DNA from 2 places in the Caproicibacter fermentans genome. Region 1 is predicted to be linked to the other one. Evidence: riboswitches for the same ligand, from Rfam matches in the RefSeq annotation. Region 1 holds a riboswitch; the other holds the start of a gene.

Region 1 (11,696 bases):
GGTTTGGAACGCTCAAACGCCTCCACATGGAACTGCTCCCCATAATTCTGGCTGGTGATCCAGTTTCCAACGACATGCAATTCCTCGCCGGCACCGACAAACGGCAAATTCCCCACCGCCGTAACCAGTTCTTCGCCGTTATTGATTTCAATAACGGCATATCCGTTTTTTTCGTTTCGAAAAATAATCTGTTCCACCGTTCCGGTCATTTCCAGAAGTCCTGTTTCCGCCATCCAGTTCCCTCTTGTTCGCGTTGTAATATCTCTAGTATAAACGATCCGATATGTATTTGCAAATATTAACGGCAAAGGATCTTTTGTACTTCATCCGGCCGGCAGAGCCGGATTTCCGGCAGTTCGTAGCAAGCGATTTCACAGATTCGTCTGGTCTCTTCGTCCATACCACAATCGACGACCAGAAGCTGCGCTGCACTGTCCGGAAACCATTTAATCCGCTCGCAGGCACTTCTTAAAACCAATTCCGCTTCTTCGTCATGCCCGGTCATGGAAACGATCAGAAAAAATCCACCCGGATTTTTTGTTTTCAGCAGCCAGAATAAAAACATCCGGAATGCTTCCACAATTCCAAGAATGGCAAACAGCACAAAAACACTTTTGAAAATAATTTCAAACATAAAAACCACCCCAACACATTCTATGTGCCGGGGCGGAATTTTGATTATTTTTTCAATACGGCTTTCAGTGCATCCACACGATCGCATTTTTCCCAGGAAACGCCGAGGTCCTCCCGGCCCATATGGCCGTAATTGGAGACAGAGCGGAAAATGGGGCGCCGAAGGTCCAAATCCCGGATGATCGCGCCGGGTCTTAAATCAAATGTCTTTTCAACCGCATCGGAGAGTTCTTCTCCCGTGTAAGGTGAAGTTCCGAACGTGTCGACACGGACGGAGACAGGCCTGGCAACGCCGATCGCATAGGCGAGCTGCACCTCGCATTTTCTGGCTATTCCCGCCGCGACAAGGTTTTTGGCGATGTAGCGGGCGGCATAGGACGCGGAGCGATCGACCTTCGTCGGGTCTTTCCCTGAAAATGCGCCGCCGCCGTGACGGGCATATCCGCCGTAGGTGTCAACGATGATTTTTCTTCCGGTCAGCCCGCTGTCTCCGACCGGACCGCCGATTACAAACCTTCCGGTTGGATTGACATAATACTTTGTTTTTTCATCCAGCCACCGCTGTGGAACCACCGCCTGAATCACATGTTTCATTACATCGACGCGAATCTGTTCCAAGGTGACATCCGGGCTATGCTGGGCCGAAACCACAACCGTGTCCACACGGACAGGTCTGTCTTCCTCGTATTCCACAGTAACCTGAGTTTTGCCATCCGGCCTCAGGTAAGGAATCAGTCCGGTTTTTCTCACTTCGCTCAGCCGCCTGGCCAGTTTATGGGCAAGTGAAATAGGAAGCGGCATCAGTTCGGGGGTTTCATCGCAGGCATAACCGAACATAAGCCCCTGGTCTCCGGCTCCAATCAGGTCGCTTTCATCCGTTGCGCCGTTTTTTGCTTCGTAGGAGCGGTCCACACCCATGGCGATGTCCGGCGACTGCACATCAATCGAAGTTAATACCCCGCAGGTGTTTCCGTCAAAACCGCAATCCGGGTTATTGTATCCGATATCCTTTACGACGTCCCTTGCAATGGAGGCAATATCCACGTAACAGTTTGTCGAGATTTCTCCCATTACATGAATGATTCCTGTCGTCGCCGTAACCTCACACGCAACGTGCGCCGCCGGGTCCTGGGCTATGATCGCGTCCAAAACGGCGTCCGCAATCTGGTCACACATTTTATCGGGGTGCCCTTCCGTTACGGATTCCGACGTAAAAAAATGCTTTGACATATATTTGTTTCCTCCTGACTTTCCTCAGTTGGCCTTAGGCCATCCCTGAAAAATAAAAAAACACCGTCCGGAAAACCGGACGGTATTGATCCACCTCATCTTTCGGCTTTCCCGCAGGATTTGGCACCTTACTTTCTTAAAAGCAGGTTGTCGGACATCACAGGGCCTGTTCCCTCCGTCGCTCTTGATAAGGACCTATTCATTTTTAATAAGCAAATTATAGCACAGGCCGCAGAAGTTGTAAAGCGTTAACCATAAAATACCCGGTTAATCATATTCTATGTCATTTGCCTATCCTGTTGTGTAAAATGGGACTGACTTTTTTATACAGCAGCATGGTCAGGCACGAAACGGTAACTCCTTTAAACAGGTTAAACGGTGCTACAGCCAGCATAATAAAGGTCGTAAGTCCCTGAATCGATGGGTTAACAGCGGAGCCCATACTGATTAATGCATTCATCGGCATGTGAAAAGCAGCCGCATAAACAGGAAGGAGCACATAGGCGTTTATCAGGCTGCTGACTACAATCAATGCCAGCGTTCCGGTAATTAAGCCGACAATCGCATACCGCCTTGATTTATGATGCTGATAAATGACCGCGCTGGGAATCACCATGGAACTTCCGAATAAAAAATTGGCAAGGTCGCCCACGCCTGCGGTAGAACTGCCGTGAATCAGCATATAAAGCAATACTTTGATCAGTTCAATCAGCACCCCGGCCGCAGGGCCCATTGCAAAGGCTCCGATCAGGACCGGTATTTCACTGAAGTCAAGTTGGTAAAATGCCGGAGCAAACCAAAGCGGAAACTCAAACATCATCAGTACGAAAGCGATTCCTGAAAGAACGCCGATCTGTGCGATACTCCTGGCATCCAGCTTTAATCCCTGTCTCTTGCCTGCTTTTTCATAATCCATTGAATTCATCTAATTTTCTCCTCTTCTTTCATCCGGACTTTACCGTCGGCTTCGGAATCGAACCGAAATCTGCGGCTGACTGCCGCTCGCGGGCTGATCGGCTGTTGCCGTTTTACCGCCGGTGGGGAAGTTCGCCCCGCCCTGAACCTTTTTCTTAAAAAATCATCCCGGATGCTCGGCAGGGTCAACGGATGAAATAAAAAAAGTCCCGCAAAAATGCGGGACGGAATAAACGTTATAAAACGCTTTTCTTCTTCCATCCGGACTTTACCGTCGGCTTTGGAATTCAACCAAAATCTGCGTTTCCGCTCGCGGGCTTGTCGGCTTAATGCCGCTTTACCGCCGGTGAGGAATTTCACCTCGCCCCGAAGACTGATTTATTTGTTTACAGTATATCACGGGAATCAGGTTCTGTCAAGATTCCGCCTGATATTCCTTTGGGATATTCCGGTCGATAATATCCTGTATGAACTGCTTGCTGAATTCCGGAGTCCGTTTCCGTACGCTGTGTTTCTTTGCCAGCGCGTCCGTATATTCGCTTAGCGGGTAAATCGCAAGATTCTCAAATCCGGTTTCATAGTGCGTGACAATCGGCTCAAATTTCATACTGGAGTATGTTGTTTTTCCTGTTTCAAAGTTTTTTGTCATTGTCACGGTCAGGAGACCGCTGACCATGTTTCTGCCATAGAGCTGCCCGGAAATGAAATTTCCCATTGCGAAAATCACAGGACATTTTGCCCCATCTGACGCTCTCATGAGCAAAGTGAGCTTTTGCACCACATGCGGGTGGTTTCCGAATATAATATCAGCGCCCCAGTCAACCATATTCTGCGCCAAATTTTTCTGCTTGTCCGTCAGGGTATAAGTGTCTTCCGTTCCCCAATGGACGGATATTACGACGACGTCGGCCATGCTTTTCGCCTTTTGAATCAGGCTTTTGATTAATTCCGTATCGCTCGCGTAGATGATCCTGTAATTTGATCCTTTCGGCAGGTACAAACCGTTGGTCATTTCCGTGATTCCGATATGGGCCGTTTTAATCCCTTTTGCTTCCACAATCCGTATATTCTGAAGGTCCTCATCATTTCGATAGGCCCCGACGACCTTGACCGGCTGGGTATCCCAGTAATCAAGCGTTGCCTTGATTCCTTTCTCGCCCATATCCAGCAGATGGTTGTTCGCCTGATTAATGACGTCGAACCCTAAATGGACCAGCTCGTCCCCAACTTCGGTCGGTGAATTAAAAAGAGGATAGCCTGAAATCGGCGCAGCCTTTGAGGCCAAAACAGATTCCTGATTAATCACCGCGACGTCGGCGCCGCGTATGGTGCCGGCAACGCGTTGATACATCGGGTCAAAATCGTAGCCTTTTCCTCCCGCCAGCTTTTGGGCATGGTTGTACACGGAACTGTGAATCAAATCGTCCCCGGCACCCAGAATCGTAATGGAAACCGGCTTTTGAACCGGTTTGGAGGAAGCAGCTTCTGATGCCGCTGAGGAGGATACGGATGATGATGGCACTGCGAAGGACGACGACTGGGCACGGTTGAAGCCCGGAATTTGTCCGGAATAAACCGCGGCTGCTGCGGCAAACACGGCGCACAATATTACGGCAACGGATATGACCGCCGTCCGCCGGGACGCGGAATGATTTTTTCTACGCATAAATCAATATACCTTCTTTGTATCACTATGATTGGGAATGATAACAGTATAACATACTGCGTTGGCAAAAGTCATGCAATTTCTGCCGCCGGCAGACTTATATCTTGAAAACATCGAGAAAAAGGTAGAAAAACTCGATCAAACTTGTTATTCTTATAATATAGTATTTTATTGGCAAATCCGAAGGAAGGTGATTGATTGAACCGCAAAAAAAGCCCCAAACTTGCCGCTGTCCTCGATATAGACTCCAATGCTCTGAAGATGCGAATTTCTCAGCTGAAAAAAGGAAAAATTGATGATCTCGAGACTCTCGAATATCCGCTGCACCTTGGCCATGAAGTTTTTACGGACGGAAAGATCAGCTTTGAAAGCCTGCGCGAACTGTCCTCCCTGCTGCACGGTTATGAAGACGTTTTGAACGGGTATGGCGTAACGGACTACAGGGCGGTTGCAACGACGGCTCTGAGAGAAGCGGAAAACCGATCGTTCATTATCGACCAGCTCAAAATTCAAAACGGATTGCAAATTGAAGTTCTTGAGGATGATCAGGAAAAGACCCTAATTTATTGGGAAATTTTAAATTATTTGAATAAAATTGAAAACAAACGGGGCGAAAGCGCTCTGATTTGTTATATCGGGGCCGGCACCATCGGCTTTTCGGTGTATGACGGAAAGCAAATGATTTTTTCTCAGAACATCCCGATGGGGTCTTTAAAGCTGCACGATATGCTGGGGAATATTCAAAATATGACGGAGGATTTTTATACCGTCGTCGAAGAATATTTGGATTCCATCCTAGGGCATATCAACATCCCACTGGAAAACGGCAAGGCTAATAATCTGATTTTGACCGGCAGCGGGATCCGACTGATTGCGAAGATCTGCGGAATTGAGCAGGCGGACGGGAGATATGAACTGGATTCCCTGAGAATCAAGGATTTATTCCAACAAATACGAAAGATGCCGCAGGAACGGATCGGTCGCAAATATAATCTTTCCGAAGAAACGGCGGAACTGCTGTATTCTTCTCTTTCAATCGCAATGAAACTTCTTCATTACACGAATTCCGCAACAATTCTGTCGCCGGAAGTGGAGCTTTGGGACGCTTTAATCCGGCAAATGCTGATTGCGAAAAGCTCGGGGCAATATCAGGACCATGTGCGCGTCAGCGCAATCTCCTGCGCAAAGAAAATTTCCGACTCCTATCATTGCAGCAGAGCGCATACGGAATGTGTCAGAGGGTTTTCCTGTAAAATTTTTGATAAAATGAAGGGCCTGCACGGTTTGGGCAGAAGAGAGCGCCTGCTTTTGGAACTGGCTTCCATCCTGCATGACTGCGGGCATTATGTTACGGTAAAGCAGCACCTTCAGAGCTCATTCGATATTATCAAGGACACGGATATTTACGGGCTCACAGACGAGGAAATGCTGCTGACGGCTTTTGTTGCACGCTATAATGAATACGACGTTCCCAGCCACCGGAACCACACCTTTGCGCTGCTGAGTGAAAATAACAGGCTGATCGTTTCAAAGCTGGTGGCAATCTTCCGGTTATCCAACGCACTTGACAAATCGCAGAAACAAAAGCTCTCCGATATCAAGGTCCGGCTGGAAAAGGACCGGTTGACGATTTCGGCCCAGAGCGACGCGAATCTTTTTTTGGAGCAATGGGCGTTTGATCAGTGTGCGCCGTATTTTAAAGAGGTTTTCGGTTGCAATCCCGAACTTACCATAAAATCTAACCTGCTGTGAAAAGGTTGTGTGACCATTGAGTGAGAAAGAAGAAAAACATGTGATCCCGTACATCAATCGGGAATTAAGCTGGGTCGATTTTAATTATCGCGTGCTGGAAGAATCCTTCCGAAAAGAAAATCCGATTATGGAACGAATGCGTTTTCTCGGCATTACGGCCTCGAACCTGGATGAATTTTTCATGGTGCGCGTCGCAGGTGTGGAAGATCAGGTAGATTCCCATTATTTCATGCGCGATCTTTCCGGATATACGCCCGCCGAACTGCTTTTGACTCTATCTCAAAAAATTCACAGCTTTATTGAAAAGCAGTATTCCTGTTTTACCCGCTCCGTTTTACCTGCTCTGAAAAAAAGCGGAATACGTTTTCTGAAAGCTGACGAGTTGAATGAAAGTCAGAAAAAATACATCTCCGAATATTTTGATAAGATTCTGTTCCCCGTTCTTACGCCTTTGGCCGTAGACAGAAGCCGGCCGTTTCCACTGCTCGCAAATCGCAGCCTGAATATTGCCGTCCGCCTGAAAGGCGAAGATGAATCTTATTTTGCGGTGGTTCAGGTCCCCGGCATTTTAACGCGTTTTCTAAATATTCCGTCGGAGGGCGGAAACGACTACATTCTTCTTGAAAATGTCATTATTTATAAGTTGGGGGAACTGTTTGAACTGAATGAAATCCGTTCGGCCTGTACCTTCCGCATTACAAGAAGCTCTGATCTTGATATTGATGAAGACTCGGACGACCTGCTGATTGAAGTACAGAAATTCCTGAAAAAGCGTAAACGCGGCAAACCCGTTCGCCTTGAACTTTCCCGGGGACATGACTATGAAACGGAATTGTTCCTGAAAGAAATGCTGGAGATTGAAGATCATCAAATTTATGAGATACCGGGCCCGCTGGATTTGACTTTCTGCTCCTCCTTTGCCTCTATGCCAAAATACGAGCAATTCTGCTACCGTCCGCTGCAGCCGGTTTATCCGCCGAGTGATTTTGCCGACTGTGACGATATTTTCAAAGCGATCCGAGAGCGGGACCGCATGGTTCATCATCCGTATGAAAGCTTTGAAACGGTCATCGATTTCGTTCGAACAGCCGCGGAGGATGAAAATGTCCTCGCGATTAAGCAGACGCTATACCGGGTCAGCGGACATTCCCCCATTGTTGCGGCGCTGATCCGCGCGGCTGAGAACGGAAAACAGGTAACCGTTTTGGTTGAACTAAAAGCCCGTTTTGATGAAGAAAACAACATTATGTGGGCGAAAAAACTGGAAGAAGCCGGATGCCATGTAATTTACGGGCTTGTCGGGTTAAAAACGCACTGCAAAATTTTGCTTGTCGTTCGCCGCGACGAAGACGGAATCCGAAGGTATGTACACATGGCTACGGGAAACTATAACGATTCAACGGCGAAAGTCTATACGGATATCGGCATTTTCACCTGTCGGGAACCATACGGGGGTTGACGCTTCTTCCCTTTTTAATGTCTTGACCGGCTATTCCCGCCCCCCTGAATATAATCGCTTTATCGTTGCCCCGTCAGCCCTTCGCCCTTTTTTTCTCCGCATGATTCGAAACGAGACAGAGAATGCAAAAAAATCTCTGCCCTGCGGAATTACCGCCAAGGTCAACTCTCTAGTGGACCCTGAGATCATTGATCTTCTGTATCAGGCGTCGAAAGCGGGAGTTCCGGTTCACCTGATTGTACGCGGCATTTGCTGCCTGATTCCCGGAAAAACAGGATTCAGTGAAAACATTACGGTAAGAAGCATTGTAGGAAGATTGCTGGAACACAGCCGCATTTTTGTATTTGGAAACGCCGGAAATACAAAAGTGTTTCTCGGAAGCGCCGACTGGATGCAGCGAAATTTGGACCGCCGTGTGGAACTTGTCTTCCCCGTGGAAGACGAACATCTTCGCGGCAGAATCATGAAGATAGTCGACTTGCTGTTAAACGACAACGAGAACGCGCGCACCATGGAAGCCGACGGCACTTACTCCAGAGTAGACAGAAGAGGAAAAACACCTCTCAGCTGCCAGGATGAGTTCGCAAAAATCGCTCAGCAATATGCACACTTCCAGTTAGACAGAGAAGTTTCAGCACCTGAAACTGCTTACTCAATAAAACGGAAAGGAATCACGGAACCATGAAAAAGATAGGACTGCTGACAAGTGGAGGCGACTGCCAGGGACTGAATGCAGCCCTTCGCGGAATTGCGAAATCTCTTTACAACCGAATGGGCCGAAACATAGAATTATATGGCATTCAGGATGGTTACCGGGGCCTGATGGAGGGAATCTGCCGCCGCATGGACGCGGATGATTTTTCCGGAATTCTGACTTTGGGAGGAACCGTTCTCGGAACATCCAGGCAGCCGTTCAAACAAATGCGGACGGAAAACGATGATAAGGTCAAAAAAATGAAATCAAATTACAAAAAATGGGGATTAGACTGTCTTATCATTCTGGGCGGCAACGGTACGCATAAGACAGCCAACCTCCTTTGGGAAGAGGGGTTGAACATTATCACTCTTCCCAAGACAATCGATAACGATTTGTGGGGAACGGACATGAGCTTTGGATTCCAGAGCGCTGTCGAAAACGCGGCTCACGTCATCGACTGCATTCACACCACCGCGACCTCGCACAGCAGGGTCTTTATCGTGGAAATCATGGGCCATAAAGTAGGCTGGCTGACTCTGTATGCAGGCATCGCGGGCGGAGCCGATGTCATTCTGATGCCGGAAATGCCTTACAATATTGAAAGTGTTGCGGAATCTCTACGCAAAAGGAATCAGCAGGGAAAACGCTTTTCCATACTTGCTGTTGCCGAAGGTGCAATCTCCATAGATGAGTCCGGACTCAGCAAAAAACAGTTTAAGGCGGAGCGGGTAAAAATGCCTTATCCATCCATTTCTTACCGCCTTGCAGATGAAATTGAAAAAATGACGGAACAGGAAACAAGAGTAACCGTTCCTGGCCATTTTCAGCGCGGTGGAAGCCCATGCCCGTATGACCGTGTCCTTGCCACACGGTTCGGTGCTGCAGCAGCAAAACTGGTCGTTGAAGAAAATTATGGAAACATGGTGTCGCTTCAAAACGACCGTATTGTTGCCGTACCACTGCAGGAGGTCGCCGGAAAATTAAAGACTGTACCGCTCGACAGTGAAATAATCCTGACTGCTCAGGATACCGGTATCAGCTTTGGAAATTGATTAATAAGCAAAAGAATGAATGCTACCCGGGCGCCTCTTTAAAGCTGCCTTTCAGACAAATCTTCTGAGTCGTCGAGGGTTATTAAAAAAACATGGCCCGGCGAGGAATTTACCTCACCGGGCCATGCTGATAAACAGTCTAACAACCGCTAATTACTCAATAATTTTGGAAACGACGCCGGAACCGACCGTGTGGCCGCCCTCACGGATCGCGAAACGAAGTCCCTCTTCCATAGCAATCGGCGTAATTAATTCAACCGTCATCTGAACGTTATCGCCAGGCATGCACATCTCGGTTCCTTCCGGAAGATCGATGGTACCTGTAACGTCTGTTGTACGGAAATAGAACTGCGGACGATAATTGTTGAAGAACGGAGTATGACGGCCGCCTTCATCCTTCGTCAGAACATAAACCTGACCGACAAACTTGGTATGCGGATGCACACTGCCCGGCTTTGCAATAACCTGACCGCGCTCAATTTCTTCTCTCTGAATACCGCGGAGAAGCATACCGATGTTATCGCCGGCTTCTGCGAAGTCGAGGGACTTACGGAACATTTCGAGGCCCGTGATAACAGACTTCTTCTTCTCCGGAGAAAGACCGACAATTTCAACTTCATCGCCGATTTTGGCCATACCGCGCTCAACTCTGCCCGTAGCGACTGTGCCGCGGCCGCTGATAGTCATAACATCCTCGACAGGCATCAGGAACGGAAGATCAGACTTGCGTTCCGGAGTCGGGATGAAGCTGTCAACAGCATCCATCAGTTCCCAGATGGATTTGTATTCCGGCGCATCGGGATCCTTGGAGGTGCATTCCAGCGCTTTCAGAGCGGAACCGCGAATAATCGGGGTATCGTCACCGGGGAATTCATATTCGTTCAGCAGATCACGAATTTCCATTTCAACAAGGTCAAGAAGCTCTTCATCGTCAACCTGGTCAACCTTGTTCATATAAACAACGATATAAGGCACGCCTACCTGACGGGCAAGCAGAATGTGCTCACGGGTCTGGGGCATCGGACCGTCCGCAGCAGAGACGACAAGGATCGCGCCGTCCATCTGTGCAGCACCGGTAATCATATTTTTAACATAGTCGGCATGGCCCGGGCAGTCAACGTGAGCATAGTGGCGGGCTTCCGTTTGATACTCAACGTGAGCCGTATTAATTGTAATACCACGTGCTCTTTCTTCCGGTGCCTTGTCGATGTTTGCGTAATCGACAAAATCAGCTTCACCTTTGAAGTTAAGAACCTTCGTGATAGCCGCAGTCAAAGTGGTCTTACCATGGTCAACGTGACCGATGGTGCCAATGTTTACATGAGGTTTCGACCTGTCAAATTTTGCTTTTGCCATTGGAGATCCTCCTTTTTATTTATCCGAACTGGAATGATAGATTTTACATTATGCTTAACATTCTAACAATAAAAAGGTTAAAAAGCAAGCATATTTTACGAGGTTATTCCGATTTTTTACTGCGGGACGTAATAATCTTTTCCGAAATATTCTTCGGTACTTCCGTATAGCTGCCGGGCTCCATAACATACTGGCCCCGGCCCTGCGTTTTAGACCGCAGATCGGTGGAATAGCCGAACATTTCCGAAAGCGGAACCATAGCGCGAATCTGCTGCGCGCCCGGGATTGCGTCCATTCCTTCGATCATTCCGCGACGGGAGTTCAGGTCGCCCATCACGTCGCCCATGTAATCTTCCGGAACGGTAACACTAACCTTCATAATCGGTTCCAAAATAACCGGATCGGCTTTCGTCATAGCTTCCTTAAACGCCATTGAACCGGCAATCTTAAACGCGAGCTCCGAAGAGTCGACTTCGTGGAACGATCCATCGTAAAGCGTGACCTTGGCATCCACAACCGGATAGCCCGCCATAACGCCGGACAGCATCGCGCCCTGAATTCCCTGGTCTACGGCAGGAATAAATTCCTTCGGAATCGCACCGCCCGTAACGGCGTTGACAAATTCATAACCCTTGCCCGGATTCGGTTCCAGTTTAATCTTAACATGACCGTACTGGCCATGGCCGCCCGACTGCCTTGCGTATTTGGTTTCGACGTCGGCAAGACGGCGCACCGTTTCTTTATAAGCAACCTGAGGCTTACCGACGTTTGCTTCCACATGGAATTCCCGCAGCAAACGGTCGACGATAATTTCCAGGTGCAGTTCGCCCATGCCGGCAATAATAGTCTGACCGGTCTCCTCATCCGTGTAGGCCTTGAATGTCGGGTCTTCTTCCGCCAGCTTGGCGAGAGCAATGCCCATTTTTTCCTGGCCGG
Region 2 (11,696 bases), 590 kb from region 1:
AGAAGCTTCATCTGACTTGTGTCACAACCGTTACCGGCGTGGGATACAAGCTGGAGGACGATCCATGAAGATTTTCACTAAGACTTTTTTCTATACCCTCACACTTCTGATATTGATCGCTTTGTTGGCGGACGGATTGATTTATGCGCTGCTGCCGAAGGTTTACACCGATCAGAAGCAGCAGGAATTGACGCTGCAAACAGACCGGTTTGTCAGCCGGCTGGAGAAGGCAAAACGAAGCGATGTGACGGATTTGATGGCTGGGTACGCCGGAAGTCTTCAGGCAAATTTAGAGCTCAGCATCGGGAGCGATTCCTATACTATGCTGAACTGGGACGGCGGAGTGATCACGCGGATTAAGGATTCGGATTCTGAGGAGTCCGGCGCTGCTGCCAGCCGGGGAACCGCGTCGGAGAGCTGCGATACGGACAAGACCGTGACCGTCACAGAGGATAAAGGCGTAAAAATCATCAGCGATGACACCGCCTCTTCCTCCGCCGAAGCCAGCGGTACCGAAAATATCGGTGACGGAGGAATCCTTACCGGCATCGTGACCAGCGGGGCAGCCGGTTCCAAGACGATTCAAGCGCAGCGCAGCTTTACGATAGGAGGAGAAGCGGGCGCGCTTACCGCAACGCTTACGCTGGCCCCGGTCGAGGAAGCCGTGCAGGTAATCGTGTCCCTTCTGCCCGTGTCGATTTTTCTGTGCCTCATTATCGCGGTCCTTTTTTCATTGCTGTATGCCAGGGCCATCACGCGTCCGATCAAAGCAATTTCCGAAGAAACACAGCGTATGAATACGCTGGACCGGGCTGCCATATGCAGGGTCAACACAAGAGATGAGATCGGCACATTGGCTGCCAATGTCAACAGCCTGTACGGAAATCTGCTGGGCACCATAGAATCGTTGGAGACCGAACTGAAGAAGGTTGGCGCCGCGGAACGCGCCAAAACCGATTTCCTCCGCGCCGCGTCTCACGAACTGAAAACACCGGTTACCGCAGTGAGCGTGATTATGGACAACATGATCCTTGGGGTGGGCAAATATAAAAATCAGAAAGAATGGCTCCCCAAATGCAAAGAACTGGTGGACCGGCTTTCCGGGATGCTGCGCGAAATTCTGGATACCTCCCACCTCGGCGACGCAATCGAGGAAAAGGTTACCGAGAGCATAGAAACGATCTGCGCGGAGGTCATAGAGCCTTATGGGATGATTGCCCGCGCAAAAGGGCTCCTTTTGTATGTGGACTGGAGCGCCGCGTTTGTTGTAACGATGCCTCCGAAACTGCTGGGCAAGGCCCTGTCCAACATTTTATCGAACGCGGTTCAGTATACCGCAACCGGCGGGAGGCTGGCCGTCTACTGCCGCGGGAACAGCCTTTTTGTGGAAAATGAGTGTGCCCCGATTTCCGAAGAGCAAATCCCCCGGCTGTTTGAACCGTTCTGCAGAATGGACGAATCCAGAAGCCGCGAAACCGGAGGGAATGGTCTGGGGCTCTATATCACAGCTTCCATCCTTCATCAGCTTGAACTGGATTTCAATTTTAAGCCGATGTGCTCGCCGGACGGAATGCGTTTTACCATAAAATTCTAATTTCATATCCGTTACACATGTATTTCATCATAGCTCCAATCGCCGGTGTTAAAGTTGAATTAACACCGATGATTGGAGCTGATTTTTTGAAAATAGAGCTGAAACACCTGAGTAAAACCTATCCGCACGGGAAAGCCGCGCTGAAGAATATCGATCTGACGCTGGCAAGCCCCAGCCTGATTGGATTGGTGGGGCCGAACGGAGCCGGAAAAAGCACGCTGATGAAGCTGCTCACCGCAAATCTTCTCCCCACCTCCGGAGAAATTCTGAAGGATGGCTCACCGCTGATAAAGCAGGAAAAAGAGTTAAAATCCGGCTTGGGCTATCTTCCGCAGGAATTTGGTCTGTTTGAGGATCTGACCACGACACAGTTTCTGGATTACATGGCGGCAATCAAATGTCCGGATAAAAAAACGGCAAAGGATGAGATCGACCGGGTAATTGCGCTCACCCATCTTCAGGATAAGCAGAAGGCAAAGATCCGCACGCTGTCGGGCGGACAAAAGCAGCGCGTCGGAATCGCGCAGTCCCTGTTGGGGGATCCAGAGCTTTTGATTTTTGACGAACCGACCGTGGGACTTGATCCCGCCGAGCGGTTTGCTTTCCGAAACCTCTTTGCCGAGACGGCGAAAAACAGGCTGGTGATTTTATCCACGCACATCATTGAAGATGTCCAGTCCGCTTGTGATCATCTGGTGGTCCTGAACGGCGGAGAAATACTCTATACCGGAACTCCGGAATCACTGATGGCGGAAAAACACGCTGCCACTTTGGAGGACGCATACATGGCGCTGGTCAACGGGAGGGCGTCGGCATGAACGCTTTCGAAAAGCTTTCAAGAGAGATTGAAAGGATGCTGCGGGACCGTCTGATTCTGCTTTTTATTGCGCTGACGTCGGTTGGAGCGGTGTGGTTTTGCCTGAACACCTCCGGACGGACGGCCTCCGATGCTTACATTTTGGAACCGGCCAAAAACAGCGCGATTTTAGGCGCTCTGCTTTTTTCTGTACTGACGCTGGCACAATTCCACAGAGATTACAAAAATCACACAGACGCGATCATCCTGACCTGCACGGATTCCATTTTCTATCAGCTCCGCCGCACGCTGGCGCTCATTTGTACGGCAGTCGGCACGGCGTGGATCGTAACGCTGTTTGCTTTTCCCTTTGCGCTGGCCAAAACCGGCGTCTACTTTCAGCCGGGCTCCTTTGCGGCATCCTGGTATCTGATTTTTCTCGGAGCGCTGATCTTTTCCATTTTACTGTCCGCTGGCTTCTATCTGCTGTTCCGGCGAGTGGAGGCGGCGTTTGTCGCCGTGGTGTGCCTAATCGTTCTTTCCAAGCTGCTGGAAAGCCAATCAGCGCTGAACCCAAGCTTTCTATTGTTTTGGGTTCAGACAAACGCGGACTGCTTTTCCGATCTGGTGAGCAATCAGTTCCAAATCGATCTGATTCTGTGGAATCGTCTCTTTTGCTTTTTGGTTTCCCTGTCGATCTGGCTGATGGGACTTTGGGGTTCGCGGAGATATGGCCGAGGCGTTTTTAGCTCCTTTGTGAGTAACGCGCGGCGGGCCTGGATACCGGTCCTTTTGATAGCGGCGACGGTGCTTTCATATGGGAGTTTTGCAGCAGAACCTTACTTTGATCACAGTGTTCCGAGAGATTACAGCGCCGCCTACAGCTCGGGGACCGGCATCGTCGTGTCTTCCGGCGGCGATGAAGTCGGAAATCCATCCCTGCTTTTGACGAACAAATCCGTGAAGGTTGATATTGATACGGCGGTCCGATGCCTTTCGGGAGAAGCCTCCTATACCCTGCGCAACACGTCGGGGGGAGCGCAGACGCTTCCCGTTTTGCTGAATTCCGGATATACCGTAGGCAGCATTCAGGTCAACGGAGCCTCCGCTCAGGCTGTTCGGGACCCGGCGGAGAAAGAAGGAAATGCCACATGGAGAATCAATCTGCCCAATGCTTCCGAATATGCGGTCGTGATCCGGTACGCGGGAAAAGTCGGCAACGACGGATCGTTGAGCCAAAAACCGGTATACGGAATCTGCAATGAATACGTCGATTTGCCCGCGACGGGCTTTTCGCCAAAGACCGACGTTTCGGTTGCCGACGACTGCGGCTTCTCGGGCACGCTGTCTTTGGACGAACGTCTTGAGCCGGTGTTTACGAGGGCAAACGGCGTCAAGGGTAAGACGGCGAACGGGAAGACACAATGGCAATTTGCATCCGAACCCGGAAATGACCGCACCGGGTTGGATGCCGCCGTCTATGATACCACGACTTTTAAGGCCGGCGGACTCAATGTGGAATTCAAATACTTTACAAAGCAGAAAGCCGCGATTGCGGATATGGGTACGATTGCGATTATGAAAGACGCGATCGATTATTTTACAAACGCATTCGGGCCGCTTCTCTATCAAGATCATCTGACCGTTCTGGAGCTTCCGGCGTATTTCAGCGGCGGGGGTGCTTTCGGGAACATCAGCGCCATGGATGAAACCTCTTTTGCCGTGGCGGGCTACCTGCCCGACGGAGCGGGCGACCCTGATTCCGGCGGAGGAATCGATGTGCTGGTCCATGAGCTCGCGCATCAGTGGTGGGGGCTCGCGACTTACCCGATGGCGGACGGCAAGTCCTACTGGTCGGCGGAGGGGATTACCTGCTACAGTACATACTGCTTTATGAAGGATTACTTTGGCGCAGACTATGCAAATTCCCATTTTGTCAGCGAGTGGCAAAAAAACCTGAAGTCTTACCGAAACGCGTTTTATATTCAGAACCCGACCTATTTGAAAAAGCTGTCGCCCGGCGATCAGTCCAACGTAAAGGCCGCTCTGAATAATATCGGCCTTTACGATATCATGCCGCTCCAGTTTGTAAAAGCGGAAAAAGCTCTGGGCGGAAGCGGGGCATTGCAGAAAAAGCTCTCGGAACTGTATCTGAAGCACTTGGGCCAGCCGATCACCTATGACGACTTTCTGGCCGCAGTCGGACTCGCAAAGGAGGCGCTTGACCTTGCGTAAAGGAACGATTTTCAAGTATGAGCTGAAACGTCTTTTCTGTTCAAAAGAATATCTGCTGCTTTTAGCGGTGAACATCGTCTACTGTTTGGCTCTGCTTCGCGGCAGCGTCATCTATGGCACGGGCTTTACAGCTCCCTTTTCCCAATGGACGTTTTGCAGCTATCTCTCTTCCGCGGCTGTTTTGCTGTTCATCCTGCTGCTGGCACTGTGCGCGCGGCAATTCACGACTTCTGAACGCCGCGCCGTGACAATCTTGGAGACATCGTCGGTTCAAATGGCCGTATTCCGGGCGATTCGCTATGCTGCGACTGCGTGTGCGTTCCTGACTGCGATGGGACTGTCGTTCGGCATATGCTTTGTATTTTATCGGCTTGTATTTGACTATACAGGCTTTGGCTCGCTCATTTATGCCGGACTGATCCTGCTTCTGCCGCCCGCGCTGTTTCTTTTCGGGGCGGCTATGCTCCTTGGACACAAAAGACAGGCCCTAGTCTATATTCTGCTGGCCGTCGTTCTGATACTGGGAGCTTTCGGAATTTCTCTGCCGGACTGTATGGATCTGTTCGGTACATCCGTAGTACGTCCTCTTTACACCGGCGTGCAGAAGTTTACGTTTTCCAATGAATTTTTAGCCGGACGGGCGGCGTTTACGATTGCGGGCGTTGCGTTGATCATTTTTTTCATCAAAAGGCAAAGAACTAACATGAGTCCGATGATTTTCCTTAGAAAGTCTTAAGATTTTATGCTGAAATTCGTTGTTCGCGATCCGGACGGACGTTGTGGAAAAACAATTTTGCTTTTAATGGGCTGAAATTTCCGAAAGGAAACGCAGACCGGGTCAATTCACCTGATTACGCCCGGTGAGCCGGCGCAAATTACCGTGTTCACTGTACCGGCTAAGCGGGGCAACTGTGGCTAAAGTTACCCTGCTTGTTTTGTACACTTTCTTTCGATGAGGCATTTGTAGTCATGCTTCCATCACGCGAATCAAATTGACCATCTCGATTGCTCCCTCCGCGCAGTCGAAGCCCTTATTGCCCGCCTTGGTTCCGGCGCGTTCAATGGCCTGCTCGATATTCTCCGTCGTCAGAACGCCGAACATCACCGGGACTCCGCTGGCAAGCTCCGTCTGCGCGATTCCCTTTGACACTTCATTGCAAACATAATCGTAATGGCTGGTGCTTCCGCGGATTACAGCGCCGAGGCAGATCACCGCGTCGTATTTCCCGCTTTTCGCCATCTTCGACGCGATCAGCGGAATTTCAAACGCGCCGGGAACCCATGCCACATCGATGCTGTCCCCCGATACGTCGTGACGCTTCAAGCCGTCCAGCGCGCCCGACAGCAGTTTCGAGGTAATAAATTCGTTAAAGCGGGCGGCTACAATACCGATCCGGATTTCTTTGGATACCAATTTTCCTTCAAAAATATTCATTACAAAAACTCCTTCAATAATTGAGAATATGTCCCATCCGGGACTGCTTCGTTTTCAGATAAAACAGGTCGTAGGGGGTGGCGTCCATCTGGAGGGGGATTCGCTCTACAATTTTCATGCCGTAATCGGCAAGCTGGTACACCTTGTCGGGATTATTGGTCAGAAGCCGCAGCGTTTTGGCTCCCAAATCCCGGAGAATTTGTGCGCCGATGAAATATTCCCGCAGATCGCCCGCAAAGCCAAGCGCCTCGTTGGCTTCCAGCGTGTCCATTCCCTGGTCCTGCAATTCATAGGCCCGGAGCTTGTTGATCAGCCCGATGCCCCGCCCTTCCTGCCGCATGTAAAGCAGGACACCGCGTCCCTCCCGTTCAATCTGCGTCATGGCGGACGCGAACTGCTGCCCGCAGTCGCAGCGAAGGGAGCCGAACGCGTCCCCGGTCAGGCATTCGGAATGGACGCGGCATAACAGGTTCTGCCCGTCTCCGATTTCTCCCTTGACCAACGCGACATGATGCTCCCCGTTAAGAGTGTTGACATATCCATATGCGGTGAAATTCCCGTATCGGGTGGGCATCTTGGCAACAGCTACGCGCTCGACCAGCTTGTCGTGCTTTTTTCGGTAATCCTGCAAATCCTGAATCGTGATGAAGGTCAGTCCCCATTGACCGGCAAGCTGAATCAGCTCGGGCGTCCGCATCATCCGACCGTCTGCGCCCATGACCTCACAGCACAGTCCGCATTCTTTCAGTCCGGCAAGCCGCAACAGATCCACGGTGGCCTCCGTATGCCCGCCCCGTTCCAGAACGCCGTTCGGCTTCGCCATCAGCGGAAACATATGACCGGGGCGGCGGAAATCTTCCGGTTTTGCGCCGTCGCTTACACAGGCGCGGGCCGTGACGCCCCGTTCTTCGGCGGAAATGCCCGTTGTGGTGCCGATATGATCGACGGAAACCGTGAACGCCGTTTCGTGGTTGTCGGTATTGTCTGAAACCATCTGCGGGAACCGGAGCTTCTGGCAGAGAGCAATGCTCATGGGCATACAAATCAAGCCTTTACCGTGCACCGCCATGAAATTGACGTTTTCGGTTGTGGCGAATTCCGAAGCGCAAATCAAATCTCCTTCATTTTCCCGATTCTCATCATCTGTTGCTAAAATTATTTTTCCCTGACGCAAATCTTCAAGCGCTTTTTCTATCGTACTAAACGCAAACATGCCGATTTCTCCTTTCAAAATCCGTACCGGGCGAGAAATTCCTTTGAGATACCGCTCTGTCCTCCCGGCGCGCGAAGCAGCTTTTCCACATATTTTCCGATGCAGTCGTTTTCCAGATTCACCGTGAACCCGACGCGTTTTTCTCCAAGCGTGGTGTTTTGGGCCGTGTGCGGAATCACGGACACGCTGAAATCCTTCTCTGTTACGCCCGCGACGGTCAAACTGATGCCGTCGATGGCAATGGACCCTTTATTAATCACATACCGCAAAATGCGGGGGAAAGTCCGGACGGTGAACCAAATCGCGTTTTCATCCTGTCGCATACTGCTGATCACGCCGGTTCCGTCGATGTGCCCCGCGACGATATGCCCGCCAAACCGTCCGTTCAGTGGCATGGCGCGCTCGAGGTTGACCGTACCGCCGACTTTTATATCCAAAAGGTTGGAGCACGCGGCGGTTTCGTTCATCACGTCGGCGGAAAAGGAATCTTCCTCCAGGGAAACGACCGTCAGGCACACGCCGCTTACCGCGATGCTGTCGCCCAGTCTCAAACCATCTAGAACCGCTGATGCGCCGATGGTCAGGGCGGCGGAGCGCCCGATTTTTTTGATTGAGCGGATCGTCCCCGTTTCCTCTATGATTCCTGTGAACATGGGAGCACCTCGCTTTCCAGCAAAACATCTTCTCCCAGCCGCATCACCTGCGGCGAGGCAAGCCGGAACGCCTTCTTCGGGCCTTCCACGCCGATTCCCTCCACCGGGGATTTCGCATCGGCGCCGCCGAACAGCTTCGGAGCAACGTATGCCTGTACCTTGCTGACAATGCCGCTTTGCAATGCCGACCAATTCAGCGTACCGCCGCCCTCCAGCAGAACGCTGTCGATTTCTTTTTCCCCCAACGCAGCCATGAGCTCGCGCAGATCGATATGCCCGTCTTTTGACGGCAGCGTTACCACCTCACACCCGGCCTTCCGGTAGGGGCGCGCAAGGGTTTCATCCTGTGAGCAGGTGGCAATGATGGTGTGAATTTCTCTCGCCGTCCGCACAACCTGCGCGCTCAGCGGCATCCGCAATCGGGAATCGCAGATAATGCGGACGGGACTCCTGCTGTTCGGCAGGCGGCAGGTCAAAAGCGGGTCGTCCGCGAAAATCGTGCCGACACCCACCATGACACCGGAATACCGATGCCGGTCCTCCTGTACGCGCCTGCGGGCGGCTTCTCCGGTGATCCATTTCGACTTGCCGGAATGCGTGGCGGTCTTACCATCCATCGTCATGGCGTATTTCATCAAAACGAATGGAGTTTTGGTCTGAATGAAATGAAAAAACACCTCATTCAGTTTGCTACAGGCTTCCCGGAGCACACCTTCCGTGACTTCCATCCCGTGCCGGCGTAAAATCTGAATTCCTTTTCCGGCAACCAGCGGATTCGGATCGGCCGAACCGATTACCACACGACGGACGCCGCTTTTCAGAATCGCGTCCGTACACGGCGGCGTTTTTCCGTAATGGCAGCACGGCTCCAAGGTCACATACAAGGTCGCGCCCTGCGGCGGTTCCGTGCAGGAAGCGAGAGCATTCCGTTCCGCATGCAATTCTCCGTACCGCTGATGATAGCCCGTGCCGATCACACGGTCATCTTTCACGACAACAGCTCCAACCATCGGATTCGGATTGACCCAGCCGCAGCCCTTTTCGGCGTATTCCAGCGCCAGCTTCATGTAAGTTTCATCAGACAATCGCAACACCTCTAAAATAAAAAATTAACACCTGAAAGCATTGAAATGTCTTTCAGGTGTTAAAATCCAGGTGTATGGAATGCCCTTAAAACCATCAGGCACGGAAAAACCGGCTCTGACGGTATTATCAAGCACTGCCGAACATTACCTCGGCACTGCATACAATTTCAACACATCTTCTTCCATCCAGACTATACTGTCGGTTTTGGAGTTTCACCAAATCCTGACTTGAACATAATGTCAAGCCCTGCGCTTACGCGCTCGCGGACTATACCGCCGATCGGGAATTTCACCCTGCCCTGAAGACATTTGAATTTATTCAGTTGTTTAAATCAATTATACGCTAGTTGATAAAAAAATCAATATCATTTAATTCGTATTTAATCCGCACTAGGTTTGGCACAGCAACTTTTCAGGTTCTTCCGAGGCTAAATAAAATAATGCTCAAAAAATGCACCTTAAGCGGGTCTTGAAACCCGTTTTAAGGTGCATTTTCTTTTATTGAAGCCGTTGCGCTTCCGGAATATTCAGCTTTTTACCGCTCCACGACGCCTTCCCATGTTCCGACCTGCCTGTTTTTGGATGCTTCATCGTACCAATGCTTTGTAACCGTCTTCGCGCGGGTATAAAAGCGGATGCCGTCGAGGCCCAGAACATGCTGATCACCGAAAAAGGAATCCTTGTTTCCAGAGAACGGGAAATAGGCTGAAGGTACCGGGATGCCTACATTGACACCGACCATGCCGCCGTCTGTGAGCAATTCGAATTTTCTGGCGTAATATCCGCTCTGCGTAAAGATGACGGATCCGTTTGCGAGCGGATTCGCGTTCATTATGGCAAGGCCTTCGTCAAAGTCCTTTACGCGTTTCACAATCGTGACGGGTCCGAATATTTCACGCTCACCGACCGACATGCCCGGTTTCACATGGTCGAAAATGGTGGGACCCACGAAAAATCCGTTTTCGTAACCGGGAACGACAATGTCGCGTCCGTCGAGGACCAGCTCCGCGCCTTCCTCAACGCCTCTCTGGATCCAGTTGCAGACAGACTGCTTATGCTTTGCGTTTACGACGGGGCCCAGCTTCGTCGCCGGATCGTAAGAACAGCCTATGGTCATTTTCTGCGCCTTTTCCTTCAGCAGAGCCACAAATCTGTCTGCGATACTCTCTTGAACAACGCATACCGGAAGCGCCATGCAACGCATGCCCGCGCAGCCGAACGTAGAGTTGATGATTGCGTTTACGGTGCTCTCCAGGTCGCAGTCTTCCAGAATTAACGCATGGTTCTTTGCCTCGCACTGCGCCTGCACCCTCTTGCCGTTCGCGGCGGCAACCGAATAGATGTGCTTTCCTACATCTGTCGTTCCGACAAAGGTGACGGCCCTGATTCTTGGATCCGTAAGGAATATTTCAGCTTCCGTTCTGCTGCAGGTGACGAGATTCACGACGCCTTTCGGAAAGCCGGCTTCTTTGTAGAAAAGCTCCAGAATGCGCATGGATGTCAGCGGCGTGAAGCTCGCCGCCTTAAGCACGACGGTATTGCCGGTCGCAATCGCCAGAGGAACCATCCAGCCCCAGGGAATCATTGCCGGAAAATTGAACGGAACGATGCCCGCAACAACGCCAAGCGGCATTCTGTATGTAGCCGTGTCGAAACCCGTCGTCACCTGAAGCGAGGCTGAGCCCTGACTGGAATAGGATATGCTGCACGCAAATTCCGTCGGCTCAATCGCTTTCAGAATATCTCCCTTTGCTTCGTCAAGGTTTTTGCCCAATTCTTTAGAACAGAGCAGGGTCAGTTCCTCCAGGTGCTCCAATAATACGTTTCTCCATTGAAACATAAACTGCGTGCGTTTTGCCAGCGACATCCTAGACCAAGAAGGGAAAGCCGCTTCTGCGGAGGCGATGGCCTCGTTGACCTCTTCGACCGTGCAGCAGGGGACTTCCGCCATGACTTCGCCGGTACTCGAATTCGTGACCTGCATCCATTTTTGAGTTTTTGATTTCTTCCATTCTCCGCTGGCACAATATCCTTTTCTCTCCACTGTACCCATAGGTTTATCTCCTTTTCAATAATGATGATTTTATTGCTAAAATGTTTTTGCCGTGAAAAAACTGCAAAATACGGTAAAATATTTTAGCTATGTTAAATCTGTTGTGACAATGTAAGTTTAACTCATTACCAATAAAATGTCAACACATTATCTAAAGTTGTTCAATTTAGAATGAATTAGAGTTAACAAAATATGTGCCTGTTTCCAACCGATTCTAAAACAAATCGATCGGTCTCGATACTATGGTTGCTCGGCAGGGAAGAAAAGCGTAGACAAAGAGGGGGCCCTTCCGGCTTGTTCTAAAACCGGAAAGGCCGATGGCGTTAAATCGCCGGACGCGGCGATTTATGGCAGTTTATTTTGCGACCAGGATTTCATTCCCGTTATTATAGACAAAATTGCAGATTTCTTTTGAGGGAGATGCATCCGTCACCAGGGTATTGATTTTATCCAGGCCGCAATAGGTAATCAGCGAGACGATATTGCATTTGCTGCTGTCCGCAAGCAGATGGACTTTTTGACTACGCTGCACCACGGCTCGCTTGATATCCGATTCTAAGGGGGATGAATTCGTGACCCCGTTTTCAATGGAAAATCCGGTAGTAGCCATAAAGGCCTTGCTGATGTTGTAG

What was found. Region 1 has a riboswitch for FMN ahead of HCR03_RS02955 (ECF transporter S component). Riboswitches for the same ligand answer to the same signal wherever they lie in the genome.
Region 2: another riboswitch for FMN. It lies ahead of ribD (bifunctional diaminohydroxyphosphoribosylaminopyrimidine deaminase/5-amino-6-(5-phosphoribosylamino)uracil reductase RibD); the one in region 1 lies ahead of HCR03_RS02955 (ECF transporter S component).

What each region holds. Positions count from the first base shown of each region.
Region 1 covers NZ_CP060286.1:596,748-608,443, forward strand. The annotation lists gene recD2 (SF1B family DNA helicase RecD2) at 1-233, opposite strand, end outside; gene HCR03_RS02945 (hypothetical protein) at 299-634, opposite strand; gene metK (methionine adenosyltransferase) at 679-1,863, opposite strand; SAM riboswitch class I at 1,956-2,057, opposite strand; gene HCR03_RS02955 (ECF transporter S component) at 2,147-2,788, opposite strand; FMN riboswitch at 2,796-2,932, opposite strand; FMN riboswitch at 3,024-3,156, opposite strand; gene HCR03_RS02960 (CapA family protein) at 3,194-4,444, opposite strand; gene HCR03_RS02965 (Ppx/GppA phosphatase family protein) at 4,643-6,196, shown strand; gene ppk1 (polyphosphate kinase 1) at 6,213-7,655, shown strand; gene HCR03_RS19630 (polyphosphate kinase) at 7,756-8,340, shown strand; gene HCR03_RS02975 (6-phosphofructokinase) at 8,337-9,404, shown strand; gene tuf (elongation factor Tu) at 9,558-10,760, opposite strand; gene fusA (elongation factor G) at 10,864-11,696, opposite strand, start outside.
Region 2 covers NZ_CP060286.1:1,182,062-1,193,757, reverse strand. The annotation lists gene HCR03_RS05860 (response regulator transcription factor) at 1-68, shown strand, start outside; gene HCR03_RS19690 (sensor histidine kinase) at 65-1,594, shown strand; gene HCR03_RS05850 (ABC transporter ATP-binding protein) at 1,681-2,412, shown strand; gene HCR03_RS05845 (hypothetical protein) at 2,409-4,625, shown strand; gene HCR03_RS05840 (hypothetical protein) at 4,618-5,361, shown strand; gene ribH (6,7-dimethyl-8-ribityllumazine synthase) at 5,593-6,060, opposite strand; gene HCR03_RS05830 (bifunctional 3,4-dihydroxy-2-butanone-4-phosphate synthase/GTP cyclohydrolase II) at 6,074-7,273, opposite strand; gene HCR03_RS05825 (riboflavin synthase) at 7,288-7,926, opposite strand; gene ribD (bifunctional diaminohydroxyphosphoribosylaminopyrimidine deaminase/5-amino-6-(5-phosphoribosylamino)uracil reductase RibD) at 7,908-9,011, opposite strand; FMN riboswitch at 9,182-9,322, opposite strand; gene HCR03_RS05815 (CoA-acylating methylmalonate-semialdehyde dehydrogenase) at 9,547-11,064, opposite strand; gene HCR03_RS05810 (DeoR/GlpR family DNA-binding transcription regulator) at 11,420-11,696, opposite strand, start outside.